Regions from separate parts of the Geodermatophilus sp. SYSU D01119 genome, predicted to be linked through region 3. Evidence: predicted binding sites of a transcription regulator. Region 3 holds the regulator's gene; each other region holds the start of a gene.

Region 1 (5,197 bases), on a different contig from region 3:
ACCAGCGCGCCGTAGGTGGCGAGGACGTCGTCGCGGTCGGTCTCGAGGGCGTCCTGGATGTCGTGCTCCGGCGAGATGCGCAGCCCCACGCGGCCCGCGCCGATCGCCTCGGCGACGGCGGTGACGACCTCGACCACGAGGCGGGCGCGGTTCTCCGGGGAGCCGCCGTACTCGTCGTCGCGCACGTTGGAGGCCGGCGAGAGGAACTCGTGCAGCAGGTAGCCGTTGGCGCCGTGGATCTCGACGCCGTCGAGGCCGGCCTCGCGGGCCCGCTCGGCGGCGCGCACGAAGTCGCGGACGACGTCGCGGACCTCGTCCGTGGTGAGCGCGTGCGGCACCGGGTAGGCCTGCTTGCCCTTCTCGGTGTGGCCCTCGCCCTGGATGGCGATCGCGCTCGGGGCGACGACGCGGCGGCCGCCGTTGACGTCGGGGTGGGTGACGCGGCCACCGTGCATCACCTGCATGACGATCCGGCCGCCGCGGGCGTGCACGGCGTCGGCGACGCGACGCCAGCCGGCCACCTGCTCGTCGGTGACGATGCCGGGCTGGCCGACGAACGCCTGGGACTCGTGGTTGGGGTAGGTGCCCTCGGTGACGATCAGGCCGATGGAGGCGCGCTGCGCGTAGTGCTCGACGACGAGGTCGCCGGGGACGCCGGACGAGCCGGAGCGCATGCGGGTCAGCGGCGCCATGGCCACGCGGTTGGCGAGCTCGAGGTCGCCGAGGGTCACGGGGGAGAACAGGTCCACGAGGGCTTCCGACACCGGGCGGGGCCTGGATCTTCCGCAGTGCGGGCGGTGTCACACCCGGCACGATGGGCCGGTGAGCCCGCTCGCCGCCGCCGTCGAGGGCTGGTCGCCCGGTCCGGTCACCGACACCGCCGTCGTCGCGCCCGGGCCCGCGGCCGCCTTCGCCGCGCTGCTGGACCGCCCCGCCGACGCGCCCGCCGAGGGCGACCCGCTGCCACTGGGCTGGCACTGGTTCACCTTCGTCGAGCGGCCGGCCAGCGCGGATCTCGGCGAGGACGGCCACCCGCGCGACGGGCACTTCCTCCCGCCGCTGCCGCACCGCCGCCGGATGATCGCCGGCGGCCGGTTCGAGTCCTCGGCCCCGCTGGTCGTGGGCTCGACGGTCGAGCGGACGTCGTCGCTGGCCCGCTGCGAGGTCAAGACCGGGCGCAGCGGCGAGATGCTGCTGGTCACGGTGCGCAGCGAGTTCCGCTCGGCGGGCCGGCTGCTGCTCACCGAGGAGCAGGACGTCGTCTACCGGTCCCAGCCGGGCGGCTCGTTCCCGGCGCCGGCGGGCACGGGGGCGCCGGGTGTGGACGGCGGCCCGTCGGTGGACCTGGTCCCCGACGAGGCACTGCTGTTCCGCTTCAGCGCACTCACCTACAACGCGCACCGCATCCACTACGACGCGCCGTACGCCACCGGCGTCGAGGGCCATCCCGGGCTGGTCGTGCACGGCCCGCTGCTGGCGCTGCTGCTCCTGGAGGTCCCGCGCCGCGCGGTGCTGGAGGCCACCCGGGACCGCTCCACCCGGGGCCGGCCCGCCCCGGACCGGTCCGTCACGTCGTTCGCCCACCGGCTGGTCCGCCCGGTGTACGCGGGCACGCCCGTGCGGGCGACCGGCCGGGCCGAGGGCGAGCGGTGGTCGCTGTCGGCGGGCGCAGCCGGCGGGCCGGCGTCCATCACCGGCACGGCCACCCTCGGGCCGCGCACCTCCTGACGCCCGCGCCGGGACCCGGCGCGTTCCCGCGGGAACGCCTCCGGACCGCTGACCTGCGGTTCTGTCGGTGGCCGCGACTAGCGTCCCGAACACCCGTTCGAGGAGGGCGCCCTGACCGAGGACCACCCCGCCGCCGAGACGGACCTGCCGCTCGACGAGCTCGCCGGGCTCATCACCGGCGCCGCCGTGCGCCTGGCCGCCGCCACCGCGGAGTGGCTGCTGCTCATCGCCCGGTTCGACCGGCGCGAGGGTTGGGCCGGTCATGCTCTCCGGTCGTGCGCCCACTGGCTGGCCTGGCAGTGCGGGCTGTCCCCGGGCACCGCACGCGAGCACGTCCGGGTCGCCCGCGCCCTCGCCACGCTCCCCGGGATCCGCGCCGCCTTCGCCTCCGGCCGGCTGTCCTACTCCGAGGTCCGCGCCATGACCCGCGTCGCGGCGCCCGACACCGAGGCGGCACTCCTCGCGCTCGCGGGTGAGGCCACCGCCGCGCAGGTGGAGCGGGTGGTCCGGGAGTGGCGCCGCTCCGACGCCGTCGACGCCGGCACCGTCCGCGAGAAGCGGCGCTTCGAGTACTGGTGGGACGACGACGGGATGCTCGTCGTCCGCATGCGCCTCGACCCCGAGCAGGGTGCCACCTTCCTCACCGGCGTCGACGCCCTGGCCGAGCGCGACGCCCGCCGGGAGCGGGCCGCCGCCGGACGGGCGGCCGCTGCCGCGACGGCCACCTCCGGGACCACCGCCACCCCGGGCGCCGACCCGGACGACGCCGTGGACGGCACGGCCGACGAGCCGCTCGACGAGGTCGCCCTCGCGCGGGAACGGACAGCCGAGCGTCGCTGCGCCGCCGTAGCCCGGCTCGGTGCCGCCGCGCCGGAGGCCGACCGACGGGCCGGCGACCCGCCGCGGCGCGAGGTGGTCGTGCACGTCGACGCCGCCGTCCTCGCGGACGACGCCGCGGCGGGCCGCGCGTACCTGGAGAACGGTCCGGCGCTGCACGGCAGCCAGGTCCGCCGGATGCTCTGCGAGGCCACCGTCGTCACGATGCTGGAGCGGGGCCGGGAGCCGCTGGCGGTGGGACGAGCACGGCGGCTGGCCACCCGGGCCCAGCGGCGGGCGCTCGTGCGGCGCGACGGCGGCTGCATCCGGCCGGGGTGCCCCGAGACCCGTCCCGAGCGGCTGCACGCCCACCACCTGCGGCCCTGGTCCTCCGGCGGTGGCACCGACATCGACAACATGGCGCTCCTCTGCGACGCCGACCACGGCCTCGCGCACGACCTCGATCTGCGGATGAGCCGGCGCGGCGGCGAACTGGTCGCCGTGACGCCCGACGGCCGCCGGCTGTGGGGCCGGGGCGACAGCGCCTTCGCCGCGGACGCCCACCTCCCCGACGGCGCCTCCCGGGACGCCGGACGCGGGGCCGTCCTTGGGCTGCTGCCCGGCGGGGGCCGGGACCTCCCCGGGACGCTGGCGGTCGGTGGCGAGCGGATGGACCTCGGCTACGTCGTCGGGGTGCTGCTCGGCAACCGCGACCTGGAGCGCCGGCTCGCCGCCGAGCGCGGCAGTCGGGCGGCCTGACCCGTCCGGCGTTCCCGCGGGAACGCGGGCCACGACCGCGGCGGCGCGGTCAGGGGGGTCCTGACGGAGCCCGACGGGATTGCGTCCGGGGTGGCCGGAGCTGCGGCTCCGGCCACCCCGGACGGGACGTCGTCGGTCAGGCCACCGCGCGACGCCGGGTGACGACCGCCCCGGCGGCGAGGCTCGCCACGAGCCAGCCGGCGAGGACCAGCAGGGACTGCGTCTGGGCCTGCTCCTGGGCGAGGGCGAGCACCGCCTCGGCCGGGTCGAGCCTCGAGCCGACCTCCGGCTTGAAGGTGCGCACCAGCGGCAGCACCCCGAGGACGACGAGGTAGAAGGACGTCAGCGCGGCCGGGGTGTTCGCCAGCGCCGCGCCGATCCCGGTGCCGACCAGCGCGAACACCGCCCCTGCGGCGGCGACCACCCCGAGCGCCCGCCCGGCACCGTCCCAGGACACGCCGTCGGCGAGGAGGGCCAGGGCGCCGGCGACGAGCGCCGCGGACACCGCCGCCAGCGCCGCGCCGAGCAGCCCGACGGCCGCCGCCTTGGCTCCCAGCACCCGGCCGCGGCGCGGGACGAGCAGGTAGGTGGTCTGCACGGTCCGGTGGCTCCACTCCCCCGCGCTGGACAGCACGCCGAGGGCGACCAGCACCAGGCCGGTGAGCATCCCCATGACGCCGATCGGCCCGGTGACCGACCCCAGGTCCTCGTCGCTGGCGGACGCGACGAGGACGGTCGCGGCCGGCGCCAGCAGCGCGGCCGCCGCGGCCAGCGACCGGCCCGAGCGGGTGGACAGGGACTTGCGGACCTCGACGCCGACCAGCGTGGCGGCCGACGGCCCCCCGGCGCGGACGGGCGGCCGGGTGACGGTGGCAGTGGTCGGGGGCGCGGTGGTGCCGGCGGGCAGGACGGTGGCCATGACGGTCTCCAGAGAAGGGGCGGAGGGATAGGGGGTCGGGACGGGCGGGAAAGGCTCAGGCGGCGGTGAGCTGGAAGAACAGGTCCTCGATGCCGCGGCGGACAGGGCGCAGGTCGGTGAGCACCAGGCCGGCCGCGGCGGCGACCGCGCCGACCTGACCGGGCTCGGCGCCCGGCACCACCAGCGCGCCGTCGGCCCCGTGTTGCACGTGGAACCCGGCCGCCTCCAGGGCCCGGGCCAGCGCCGCCGGGTCGGTGGCGCGCACCGTGGCGCCCTCGCCGCCGAGCAGGTCGCCGACCGGGCCGTCGGCCACCACCCGCCCGGCGCCGATGACCAGCAGCCGGTCGACGGTCGACTCCACCTCGCCGAGCAGGTGCGAGGACAGCAGCACCGTCCCGCCGCGGGCGGCGTGGGCCCGGAGCAGGTCGCGCATCCAGCGGATGCCCTCGGGGTCCAGGCCGTTGGCCGGCTCGTCGAAGACCAGCACCGCCGGGTCGGCCAGCAGCGCCCCGGCGATGCCCAGCCGCTGCCGCATGCCCAGCGAGTAGCCGCCGACTCGCCTGCCGGCCGCCGCGGTGAGCCCGACCAGGCCGAGCACCTCCTCCACCCGCGCCGCCGGCACCCCGACGACCGAGGCGAGCAGCCGCAGGTGCGTCCGGCCGGTGCGCCCGGGGTGGACGGCGGAGGCGTCGAGCAGGGTGCCGACGACGGCGCCCGGGTTCGGCAGGTCGGCGTAGGCGCGGCCGTCGATCCGGGCGGTGCCCGCGGTGGCCGGCACCAGGCCGGTCATCATCCGCATCGTCGTCGTCTTGCCCGCGCCGTTGGGCCCGAGGAAACCGGTCACCGTGCCGGGCTCGAGGGTGAAGGACACGTCGTCGACGACGGTCCGGGCGCCGTACTGCTTGGTCAGTCCGCTGACCTCGATCATCGCTGCCTCCGGGCTCTCGCTGCGGTCACCGCAGAACCTGCCGCCCG
Region 2 (5,197 bases), on a different contig from region 3:
GTGTAGGGCCCGTAGGGGAAGCCGGTCGCCGTCCCCACCGCCTCGAAGGCGATCGCGGTGACCACCACGACGGCGAGCACGGCCGCGCCGGTGCGCCCGCCGTGCCGGGCCGCCGCCGCGGTCACCGACACCGCCGAGCCGAGCAGCACGATCGTCCAGGACACCGCGTCGCGGGCGGTGCCCTCGACGAGCGGGTAGGCGATCGCGGCCAGCACGAGCAGGACGGCGAGGACCAGCGGCACCCGCGCGGGGGCCCCGGCCCGCCGGACGGCCGCCGTCGCGGCGCTCACCGCACCGCCCGCAGCAGCCGGCCCGCGGCGGCGCGGGCGCGCGCCACCCGGCCGCGGTCGGCGAGCACCGTGCGCGCCGCCGTCCGGCCGGAGTTGCCCGACACCCCGCCGCCGGGGTGGGTGGACGCGCCGGCCAGGTAGAGGCCGGCCAGGCCGGGGACGCGGTAGCCCGCCAGCGCCGGCGTCGGCCGGAAGGCGAACATGCTGGCCAGGCCCATCTCCACGTGCATCACGTTGCCGCGCAGCAGGGACAGCTCGCGCTCCAGCAGCAGCGGCGTCTGGACGTACACGTCCTGCACGGAGGCGGCGAAGCCGGGGGCGAACCGGTCGACGGCGGCCACCAGCCGCTCCGCCTCGCCCGCGGCGAGGGCGTCCCAGTCGCCGCCGTCGGCGAGGTCGTAGGGGTACCACTGCCCCCAGATCGTGACGACGTGCCGCCCGGGCGGGGTGAGGGTGTCGTCGCTCGCGGAGAACGACATCGCCAGCGGCACGGGCTCGCGCGGCAGCCGGCCGGCCAGCCAGTCGCCGTGGGCGGCGGCGAGCTGGGCGCGGTCGGTGCACAGCAGCTGCAGGCCCTGCGCGGACACCGCGGGGTCGACGCCCGGGTAGTGCGGGACGGCGTCGGTGAGGCAGCGCAGCACCAGCCCGAAGCCGTTGCCCACCGGTGGGGCGGCGTCGGCCAGCGCGGGCGGGGCGGACTCGCCGGCGAGGTCGCGGGTGGCGAGCACGTGGCAGGCGGCGACGACGACCGGCGCGGTGAGCCGGCGCCCCGACACCGTCTCGACGCCGGTCACCCGGTCGCCGTCGACGAGCAGCCGCGCGGCGCCGTCGCCGAGCGTGACCCGCCCGCCGTCGGACTCCAGCCGGCGCCGCAGTGCCGCCGTCAGCCCCCCGGAGCCGCCCACCGGGTGGCCCGGCGGGGTGTCGTGCAGCAGCGCCACCCACGCGACCATCGCCGCGGTGCCGGGCTCGGACATCGGCGGCCCGGACTGCGCGCCGAACCAGGCCAGCGCCGCCTTGAGCCGCTCGCTGGTGAACCAGCGGTCGAGCAGCGCGTCGCCGGAGCCCAGGAAGTCGACGGCGAGGTCGCCGCCGGGGGTGCGCGGGTTGCCGCCGGTGGGCGTGCCGAGCGGCCAGAACGCGCGGACCAGGCCCAGCGGGGTCGGGCGGCGGCCGAAGGAGTCGACGACGGCGCGGCTGCGCGGCCCCCACACCCCGACGAAGCGGCGGTAGGCGTCGGCGTCGGCCTGCCCGCAGGCGGCGGCGATCGAGGCGCAGGTGGCGTCGAGGTCGACGGAGAAGACCAGCGGCCGCCCGCCGGGGCCGGGGTCGCCGGGGGAGGGCGCGGGCGCGAAGCCCCACGGGTCGCAGTCGACGTAGGTCAGCCCGTGGGCGGCGAGGTCGAGCTCCTCGACCACCCCGCTGTGCCGGACGATCACGTGCGCGCTGGAGCCGCGGTCGACCCGCACACCCGGCCAGCGCTCGACGGTGGACACCGCGCCGCCGAGGACCTCGTCGCGCTCGACCACCTCGACGGTCAGCCCCTCGCGGGCCAGGTAGCAGGCGGCGACCAGCCCGTTGTGGCCCGCGCCGACGACGACGGCGTCGACGGCCCGGTCGGGTCCCGGCACGCTCAGCGGCGCACCGGCTGCAGCGGCAGCCGGGCGCCGAGGATGGCGAAGGGCCGCGCGTCGCCGGGGAAGTGGTGCCCGCGGGCGAGGTCGACGAAGCCGTCGGCGTGGTAGAGCCGGAAGGCCTTGGTGTCGGCGTCGGGCGTGGACAGCAGCGCGGCCGGCGCGTCGACGCCCTCGACGAGGGCGTGCAGCAGCTGCCGGCCGAGACCCCGGCTCTGGGTGTCGGGGTGCACGTGCAGCTCGCAGACCTCGAAGGCGCCGGGCAGCCAGCGCTTGGCGGTGCGCCGGTCGAGCGCCGCGCGCACCTGGTCGTGCCACCACTGCCCCGGGGCGACGAGGTAGCCGTAGCCGAAGCCGACGAGCTGCTCGCCGTCGGGCGTGGGGGCGAACGCGCCGACGGCGCGGAAGCCCGGGCGCTCGGTGTGCTGGACGGCGTACCCGTAGCGGCCGGCCACCACCGAGGCGTCGTAGCCCATGGCCGCGCCGTAGATGGCCAGCGCCTCGTGCATGTGGTCGCGCAGCCAGCCGGCGGGCAGCTCGGTCACCCGGGCGGCGGGCGTCGTGCCGGTCACGGTCTCTCCTCGTTCACTGGCCCTGACCGGCCTGCCGCGCCGGCGGGGGCCTGCAGGGTCTCGTGCGGGCCGTCGCCGACCTCGGCGGGGGTGCCGCCCGTCAGCCGCAGCAGCTGGTCGTAGGTGGTGGGGAAGACCGCCGACGGGTGTCCCGCGGCGGCCCAGACGCGCTCGTGGCGGGCCAGTTCGACGTCGACCAGCGTGCCGATCGGCTCGGGGTGCCCGACGGGGGCGACCCCGCCGATGGGCTGGCCGGTGTGCTCCCGGACGAAGTCGGCCGACGCGCGCTCGACGCGCGGCACGCCGAGCAGGGTGGCCACCTTGGCGGTGTCGACCCGGTGGGCGCCGCTGGTGACCACGAGCAGCGGCAGGCCGCCGACGTCGAACACCAGGCTGCTGGCGATCGCCCCGACCGGCACGCCGAGCCCGGCGGCGGCGTCGGCCGCGGTGCGGGCCCCGGCGGGGACCTCGCGCACCTCCCCGGCGACGCCGGCCGCGGCGAGCAGCCCGGCGATCGCGGCCACCCGGGGGTGGGCGGCGGGTCGGGTCATGGCGGCGATCCTGCCACCGCTGTCACACCCCCGCCGTACCGTCCGGCGCGCGGACGGGGAGTCCCCCGGCGGGCGCGTCCGGCTTGACGCGACCGGCGGGGTCGGGTCTACTCGAACTGTTCGAACAGACGTTCGAACGGGTCGAGCACCGCCCTGGGACTTCCCCGCCCGGGCGGGAGGCAGGCCGTCAGCGGCGCGGGGTGGGGAGTCGTCATGAGCCGGGTGCTGGGTGACGTCGGCGAGCGGGTCGGCGAGGAGGTGCGGGTCGAGCGGGGTCCGCTCGGGCCGGCGCAGTTCTGGCGCGGGCAGGGTCGCTACGTCGTCGGCGAGCTGCTCGACTCGTGGGTGGAGACCGCGCCCTGGTGGCAGCGGACCGCCGCCGGTGGCGCCTCGGCCGACCTCGTCGCCCCGCGCGAGGTGTACCGGGTCGAGGCGGTGCGGGCCGGGCGCTCGCGGATGAGCTTCGCCGGCGTCTACGACCTGTGCTGGGACGCGGCGGACAACCGCTGGTCGCTCGTGCGGGTGCACGACTGATGGGCGCCGCGCACGCCATGACCCACGACAGGGCCGACCAGCTGCCCCTCCCGCCGCCGCTGCCCGCGGCCACGGCCCAGCTGCTCGACCAGGCCACCCGGGCCCTGGCCGAGGCCTCGCGCGCCGCCGACGCGCGGGACCGCTACGCCACCGCCCACCTGGCCGCGCTGCGCGCCGCCGCCGCGGTGCTGTCCGCCCGCACCCGGCCCGAGAGCGGCCGTCGCCGGCCGCGCAGCGCCTGGGTGCTGCTCGAGCAGGTCGCCCCCGAGCTGGGGGAGTGGGCCTCCTTCTTCGCCGCCGGCGCGGCCAAGCGGGCCGCGGCGGAGGCCGGGCTGTCCCGCGCGGTCACCGAGCGCGAGGCCGACGACCTGGTCCGCGACTCCGGCGCCTTCCTCGCCGTGGTCGAGGAGGTGCTGGCCCGCACGCCGGAGCCCGCGCCCCGGCCGCGCGTCGTCGGCGGCACCGCCCACCGTCCCGCGCGCGGGCGGTGAGCGGCGACCCCTTCGTCCACCTGCACGTCGCCTCCGGGTACTCCCTGCGCTACGGGGCCAACCACCCCGCCGACCTCGTGGCCCGCGCCGCCGAGCACGGCATGGGTGCGCTGGCCCTGACCGACCGCGACGGCCTCTACGGCGCGGTCAAGTTCGCGCAGGCCTGCCGCTCGGCGGGGGTGCGCCCGCTGTTCGGGGTCGACCTCGCGGTCGCCCCGGCGGTGGACACCACCGTGCCGCCGGCGCTGGCGCGCGTGCTGGGGGAGGACGACGAGCTGGCGGCCCGGCGCGCGGGTGGGCGCGGTGCGGGTGGGCACGGTCCCGGTACCGGCCGGGGAGCGCCGGCGCGGCGCAGCCCGGTGCGCGGCGGGGCGAGCGTCGACCCGCGGCTGCCGCGGGTCACCTTCCTCGCCCGCGACGGCGCGGGCTGGCGGTCGCTGTGCCGGCTGACCAGCGCCACGCACCTGCGCGGCACCCGCGGCGAGCCGGTCGCCTCGCTGGCGCTGGCCGCCGAGCACGCGCCCGGCCTGGTCGCGGTGCTCGGCCCCGACTCGCCGGTGGGCCGCGCGCTGGCCGCCGGCCGGGCCGACGTCGCCTCCGCGCGGCTGGACGCCTGGCGGTCGGTGTTCGGCCCCGGGTCGCTGGTGGTCGAGCTGGTGCACCACCGCGGCCGCGGCGACCGGCTGCGCGCCCAGCGGCTGGTGCGCTTCGCCGCCGAGGAGGGCGTGCCGGTGGTGCTGAGCAACGCCGTCCGCTACGTCGACGCCATCGACGCGCCCACCGCCGACGTCCTCGACGCCTCCCGGCGGCTGGTCGCCCTCGACACCCGGCACGTCGACCGGCGCACCGCCGAGGGGTACCTCAAGTCGGGCAAGGAGATGGCCGAGGTCGCCGAGGAGATCGCCGGCCCCGACCGCGACGCGGCGCTGCGGCTGCTCGAGCGCACCGCCCGGCTGGCCGAGCAGTGCGCCGTCGACGTCCGCGAGGACCTCGGCATCGGCACCGTGCGCTACCCCGAGCTCGACGTCGTCACCTCCCCCGCGGAGCGGGGGATGGGCCCCTCGCAGGTGCTGCGGGCCCGCTGCGAGGCGGGGCTGGGCCGGCGCGGGATGGCGCGCAGCGAGG
Region 3 (5,197 bases):
CCCAGCCCCCCCCCCCCCCCGCCCCCCCCCCCCGCCCCCCCGGCGCGCCCGGCCCCCCCCCCCCCCCCCCCCCCCCCCCCCCCCCCCCCCCCCCCCCCCCCCCCCCCCCCCCCCCCCCCCCGGGCTCCGCGGCGAGGGCCAGGTGGCGCTCGGGCAGCCGCACGTCGGCCAGGCCGACCCACGCGCCGGCGCCCTCGACGACGCCGGGCACGTCGGCCCGCAGCCGGACCCAGGCCTCGCACGCGCCGGACGCGTCGTGCCGCCAGCCGAGCATCGCGCCCGGCACCCAGGCGCCCTCGACGAGCACCTCGACGTCCTGCGGGGACCCGAAGGACACCGCGGCCCTGCTGTTCACGGCTGCTGACACGCTCCTGACCGTAGGTGCCGATCCGACCTCGGCGGGTGAGCGACCGGGGGCCGATGGTTGACGAACTCCCGCCGCAGCTCTCGTCACTTCTCCGACCTCCGCACTCCTGCGGCCTCCGCCGACCTGGGGCCCGACTCAGGGCAGCCGGAGGACCTGGCCGACCTCGACGACGGAGCCCTCGAGGTCGTTGAGCGCCTCGATCGCGTCGACGACGGCGCGGACGTCCTGGTCGTCGCGGGCCACCTCCGCGGCGATCGACCACACGGTGTCCCCCTCCCCCACCACGACGCTGCTACCGGCGGCCAGTTGCAGCCCCTCGTCGGGCGCGAGGACCTCCCGGCCCAGCACCGCGCCGCCCACCCCGGCGGCGAGCACCAGCACGGCGACGAGCCGGCGCCCGCGACGGGTCAGCCGCACCGGTGCCGGCGCCGGGGCGCCGGGTCGCCGGCCGCTCCCGCGGGCGCGCTCCGCCCGCATCGGGCGGCCCCCCGGCCGGGCCGGGTCGCGCCGGGCGCGCGGCCCCTCGGCCGCCGGACCGGCGGCGGGGCCGGTGCCCCGCGGCGCCGCGGCGGCCGGCCGGTCGGGCACCGGGCGCAGGTACCCGGCGACGCGGGGGCCGGAGCCCGGCAGGGCCGCGGCCTCCCCCGGGGTCGCGGCGGCGGGCCGGCGGGCCGGGGCCCGGCGGGGGGCGGGCGCCGCCGCCCGCTCGTCGAGGAGCGGCCGCCACGGCACCCGCACCGCCGCGTCGAACTCGAGCACTGCCTGCCGCACGCCGCCCATGACCCGCTCCTCCTCGTCGACCGACCTCGAACACGCGTTCGATTCGAACGTCTGTGCGATGTCTACCGCATCCCCCCGACGAGGTCGACACGACACCGCGACCGCTTCGAACACACGTTTGAAGTGGCGGCCGCGAGGCGCTACGGTCCGAGCAGCACCCCGTCCGCCCGGTGTCCCCCGCGGGACCCCCGTCCGCCCGGCCCCCGGTCCTCCCGGGAGCACGGGCGGCTCCCCGGGCGGCGCGGGAACCGGGCAGGAGACAGGTCGTGGAACGCGGCCGGCGAGGAGGAGACGTGGCGGGCACGAGCGGGACCGGCCGGCGCACGGACGGCGAGACGGCGCGGGGCACGACGACGCGCCGCCCGGCTGCCCGGCGGGGAGCGGACGCCGACGGCGCGGGCACCGCCACGGGCACCGCCGCGGTGCGCACCTTCCCCGACCGCGCCGAGGCCGGCGACGGGCTCACCCAGCGCCAGCGCCGGGTCCTCGAGGTCATCCGCGACTCGATCGAGCGCCGCGGCTACCCGCCCTCGGTCCGGGAGATCGGCGAGGCGGTCGGGCTGTCCTCGGCGTCCTCGGTCGCCCACCAGCTGTCGGTGCTGCAGAAGAAGGGCTGGCTGCGGCGTGACCCGAACCGCCCCCGCGCGCTCGACGTCCGCCTGCCGGGCGACGCCGGCGCGGAGTCGACCCCGGCCGCCCCCCCTGCCGCCGACGGCACCACCGCACCCACCTACGTCCCGCTGGTCGGCCGGATCGCCGCCGGTGGCCCGGTGCTGGCCGAGCAGGCGGTCGAGGACGTGTTCCCGCTGCCGCGGGAGCTCGTCGGCGACGGCACGCTGTTCATGCTCAAGGTCGCCGGTGACTCGATGGTCGACGCGGCCATCTGCGACGGCGACTGGGTCGTCGTGCGCCAGCAGCCGACGGCGGAGAACGGCGAGATCGTGGCCGCGATGCTCGACGGCGAGGCCACGGTGAAGACCTACAAGCGGCGCGACGGGCACGTGTGGCTGCTGCCGCACAACCCGGCGTACGAGCCCATCCCGGGCGACGAGGCGACCATCCTCGGCCGGGTGGTCACCGTCCTGCGCCGGGTCTGACGGCGGGTCCCGGGGCCGGCGCGGGCGGGCCCGGCCCCGGGACGGGCCGGTACGTGCGGGCGGCCCTCCCCCGGGCGGTCGGCGGGGCGTGGGCGCGTCAGGCGGAGGGCTGGTCGGCCGCGCTCCGACGGCGCAGCCGCCCGACGAGCCAGACCAGCAGCGTGGCCACCGCCGCGGCGAGCAGTCCCGCGGCCACCGGCGGCGTGCCGTCCTCGCCGCCGTCGAGCAGGCCCGACGGCCCGGCATCCGTGGCCGCGGACGTCGCCGGTGCGGCCGTCGCCGCGGGGACGGGCACGAGCGTGACGTCGCCGGGCACGCCCTCCCCCGCGACCAGCAGCGCGCTTCCGTCGGCGGTGAAGGACACCGCCTCACCCTGCGGCGCGTCCGGGAGCGCCACGCGCACCGGGTCGGCGGCGAGCGCGGCGGGGACGTCGGAGCCGGCGAGCGGCCAGACGTAGGCGTCGGTGTACGTGCGCAGGGCGATCCGGCTGCCGTCGCGCGCCACCGCGCCGCCGGTCACCAGCAGCTGTCCCGCGCGCCCGACCGGCCCGCCCGGCGTGCCGGTGAGGGTGAAGGTCACCGTGCCGACGTCGGCCAGCGCCACCGTGCCGCCGTCGACCAGCGGTGCCGCGGGGCGGTAGACGTGGCTGGCGCCCAGTACCTCCTTGGTCACGATGTACGGCGTCCCGTCGGGCGCGACCAGCAGCGCCTCGGCGTCGTGCGGGCCGTCCGGGTAGGTGAGCCGGTACAGCGCCGTGCCGCCGTCGGGGCGCAGCGCGATGAGCGCGACGGTCGCCCGGGTGGCGTTGTTGTCGCCGGTGTCGGCCAGCCAGACGGTGCCGTCGGCGCCGACGCCGAGGTCCTCGGGGTCGTAGGGGTCCAGCGGCGCGGTGGTCACGTCCACGACCGCGCAGCCGCCGTCGAGCACCGCGACGGTCACCTGGTCACCGCCGTCGGGGATGGCCAGCATCCGCTCGCCGACGTCGACGAGCCCGGACAGCTCGGCCAGCCGCGGGTCGGTCACCTGGCAGCGCACCGACGGCGCCGCCGGCTCCTCCGCGCGGGCGGCCGGAGCGGCTCCCAGCGCGGGCAGCAGGGCCAGGGCGAGGACGGCCGCCGAGGCCCGTCCCGCACGCGCGGCGGCGCTAGGCGGGGGGACGGCCGGCTCGGGCACTCGCCCAGCGTGACAGGACGGTCGCATCGAGTGCGTGCACCACGCCCAGCAGCAGGAGGCCGACCGCCGCGCCGACGACCGCGTCGGTGACCCAGTGGAAGTCCAGCGACACCATCGCCACCCCGGTGACGACCGGCCCGACCACCGCGAGCCACCACAGCACCTGCTGCACGCGCGCGGGCAGCCCGTACTCGGCCGCCTGCCAGCGCGCCACACCCCACATGAGCACGGCGTTGGCCACGTGCCCGGAGGGGTAGCTCGCGCCGTCGCGGTGGAAGAAGGAGCCGGGGTAGGCAGGCGCGGTCCGGCCGGTGCCGAACTTGAAGGCGTAGACCACCACGGTGAGCAGCGCCAGGGCGGTGAGCACCCGGACCAGGGGCAGCAGGGTGCGCCCGCGCAGGCACAGCCAGGCGACCAGGCCGGCGAAGACGATGAGGATGGTGCCGCGCCCGCCGATCTGGGTGACCACCCAGACCGGCCAGTAGGCGGGCGAGTTCCGCAGGTCCCAGCTGCTCACGACCTCGGAGACCTGCAGGTCCAGCCGCTCGAGGACGCCGCGGCTGAGCAGGTCGACGGTGACCGCCACGGTCACCGCGAACGCGACGAGCAGCAGCCACCACGGCGGCCGGCCCGCGCGCGCGGCGGGCGGCGGCGCCGGCGCGTCGCCGTCGGCCGGCGTCCCGCCCCGCACGGCGCCGCTCATGACACGGCCGCTGGTCACGACGTCACGGTACCGGCCCGTGACCCGCCCGTGACCTCCCGAACGGGGGACGGCGAGCCGCCCGGGCGACCGGCGGGAGCCGGCCACCCGGGCGGGCAGCGGGGGGAGCGGTCAGGCGACGGGGACGGCGAACCGCTCGAGCGCGGCGGCCAGGCCGCCGTCGACGCGAGCGGTCAGCCGGGTGCCGGCCGCCTCGTGCTCCTCGCTGAGCACCTCGCCGTCGCGGTGCACCCGGGCCACCAGGTCGCCGCGGTCGTAGGGCACCAGCACGTCGACCTCGACGTCGGGGTGCGGCAGCCGCGCCGACACGATCTCGCGCAGCTGCTCGATGCCCTCGCCGGTGCGGGCGGAGACCCACACCGCGCCCGGCAGCGCCCGGCGCAGGGTGAGCACGTCGTCCTCGGTCATGGCGTCGACCTTGTTGACGACGATCAGCTCCGGCACCGCGGCGGCGTCGATCTCCTGCAGGACCACGTGCACCGCGTCGATCTGGCCGAGCGGGTCGGGGTCCGAGCCGTCGACCACGTGCAGCAGCAGATCGGCGCCGGCCACCTCCTCCAGCGTCGAGCGGAACGCGTCGACGAGCTGGTGGGGCAGGTGCCGCACGAACCCGACGGTGTCGGTCAGCGTGTACTCGCGGCCGTCGGGCGACTGGGCGCGGCGCACCGTCGGGTCGAGGGTGGCGAACAGCGCGTTCTCCACCAGCACGCCCGCACCGGTCAGCCGGTTGAGCAGGCTCGACTTGCCGGCGTTGGTGTAGCCGGCGATCGCCACGCTCGGGACGGCGTTGCGGCCGCGCGCGGAGCGCTGGGTCGCCCGGGCCGTCGCCATGCCCGCGATCTCGCGGCGCAGCTTGCTCACCCGCGCGCGGATCCGCCGCCGGTCGGTCTCGATCTTCGTCTCACCGGGACCACGGGTACCGATGCCGCCACCGCCGGCGACGCGGCCACCGGCCTGCCGGGACAGCGACTCACCCCAGCCGCGCAGGCGCGGCAGCATGTACTGCATCTGCGCCAGCTCGACCTGGGCCTTGCCCTCCCGGCTGGTGGCGTGCTGGG

What was found. Region 3 encodes LexA, which represses DNA repair genes until DNA is damaged. Its sites were predicted from a motif close to TCGAACANNTGTTCGA; they were not measured.
Region 1: ACI79X_RS18270 (DUF222 domain-containing protein) is a predicted target of LexA. The motif match lies at 1,814-1,829, and genes of this name have one in related genera.
Region 2: ACI79X_RS16380 (DUF6504 family protein) is a predicted target of LexA. The motif match lies at 3,168-3,183, and genes of this name have one in related genera.

Annotation. Positions count from the first base shown of each region.
Region 1 covers NZ_JBJGYL010000026.1:18,073-23,269, forward strand. Annotated here, with positions in the region: gene ACI79X_RS18260 (alkene reductase) at 1-749, opposite strand, end outside; gene ACI79X_RS18265 (hypothetical protein) at 823-1,728, shown strand; gene ACI79X_RS18270 (DUF222 domain-containing protein) at 1,915-3,303, shown strand; gene ACI79X_RS18275 (hypothetical protein) at 3,440-4,222, opposite strand; gene ACI79X_RS18280 (ABC transporter ATP-binding protein) at 4,278-5,150, opposite strand.
Region 2 covers NZ_JBJGYL010000021.1:77,905-83,101, forward strand. Annotated here, with positions in the region: gene ACI79X_RS16360 (carotenoid biosynthesis protein) at 1-290, opposite strand, end outside; gene ACI79X_RS16365 (phytoene desaturase family protein) at 287-1,921, opposite strand; gene ACI79X_RS16370 (GNAT family N-acetyltransferase) at 1,924-2,496, opposite strand; gene ACI79X_RS16375 (YbaK/EbsC family protein) at 2,493-3,047, opposite strand; gene ACI79X_RS16380 (DUF6504 family protein) at 3,261-3,581, shown strand; gene ACI79X_RS16385 (SAV_6107 family HEPN domain-containing protein) at 3,581-4,072, shown strand; gene ACI79X_RS16390 (DNA polymerase III subunit alpha) at 4,069-5,197, shown strand, end outside.
Region 3 covers NZ_JBJGYL010000046.1:10-5,206, forward strand. Annotated here, with positions in the region: gene ACI79X_RS22580 (LysM peptidoglycan-binding domain-containing protein) at 503-1,147, opposite strand; gene lexA (transcriptional repressor LexA) at 1,441-2,244, shown strand; gene ACI79X_RS22590 (hypothetical protein) at 2,342-3,418, opposite strand; gene ACI79X_RS22595 (phosphatase PAP2 family protein) at 3,390-4,139, opposite strand; gene hflX (GTPase HflX) at 4,251-5,197, opposite strand, start outside.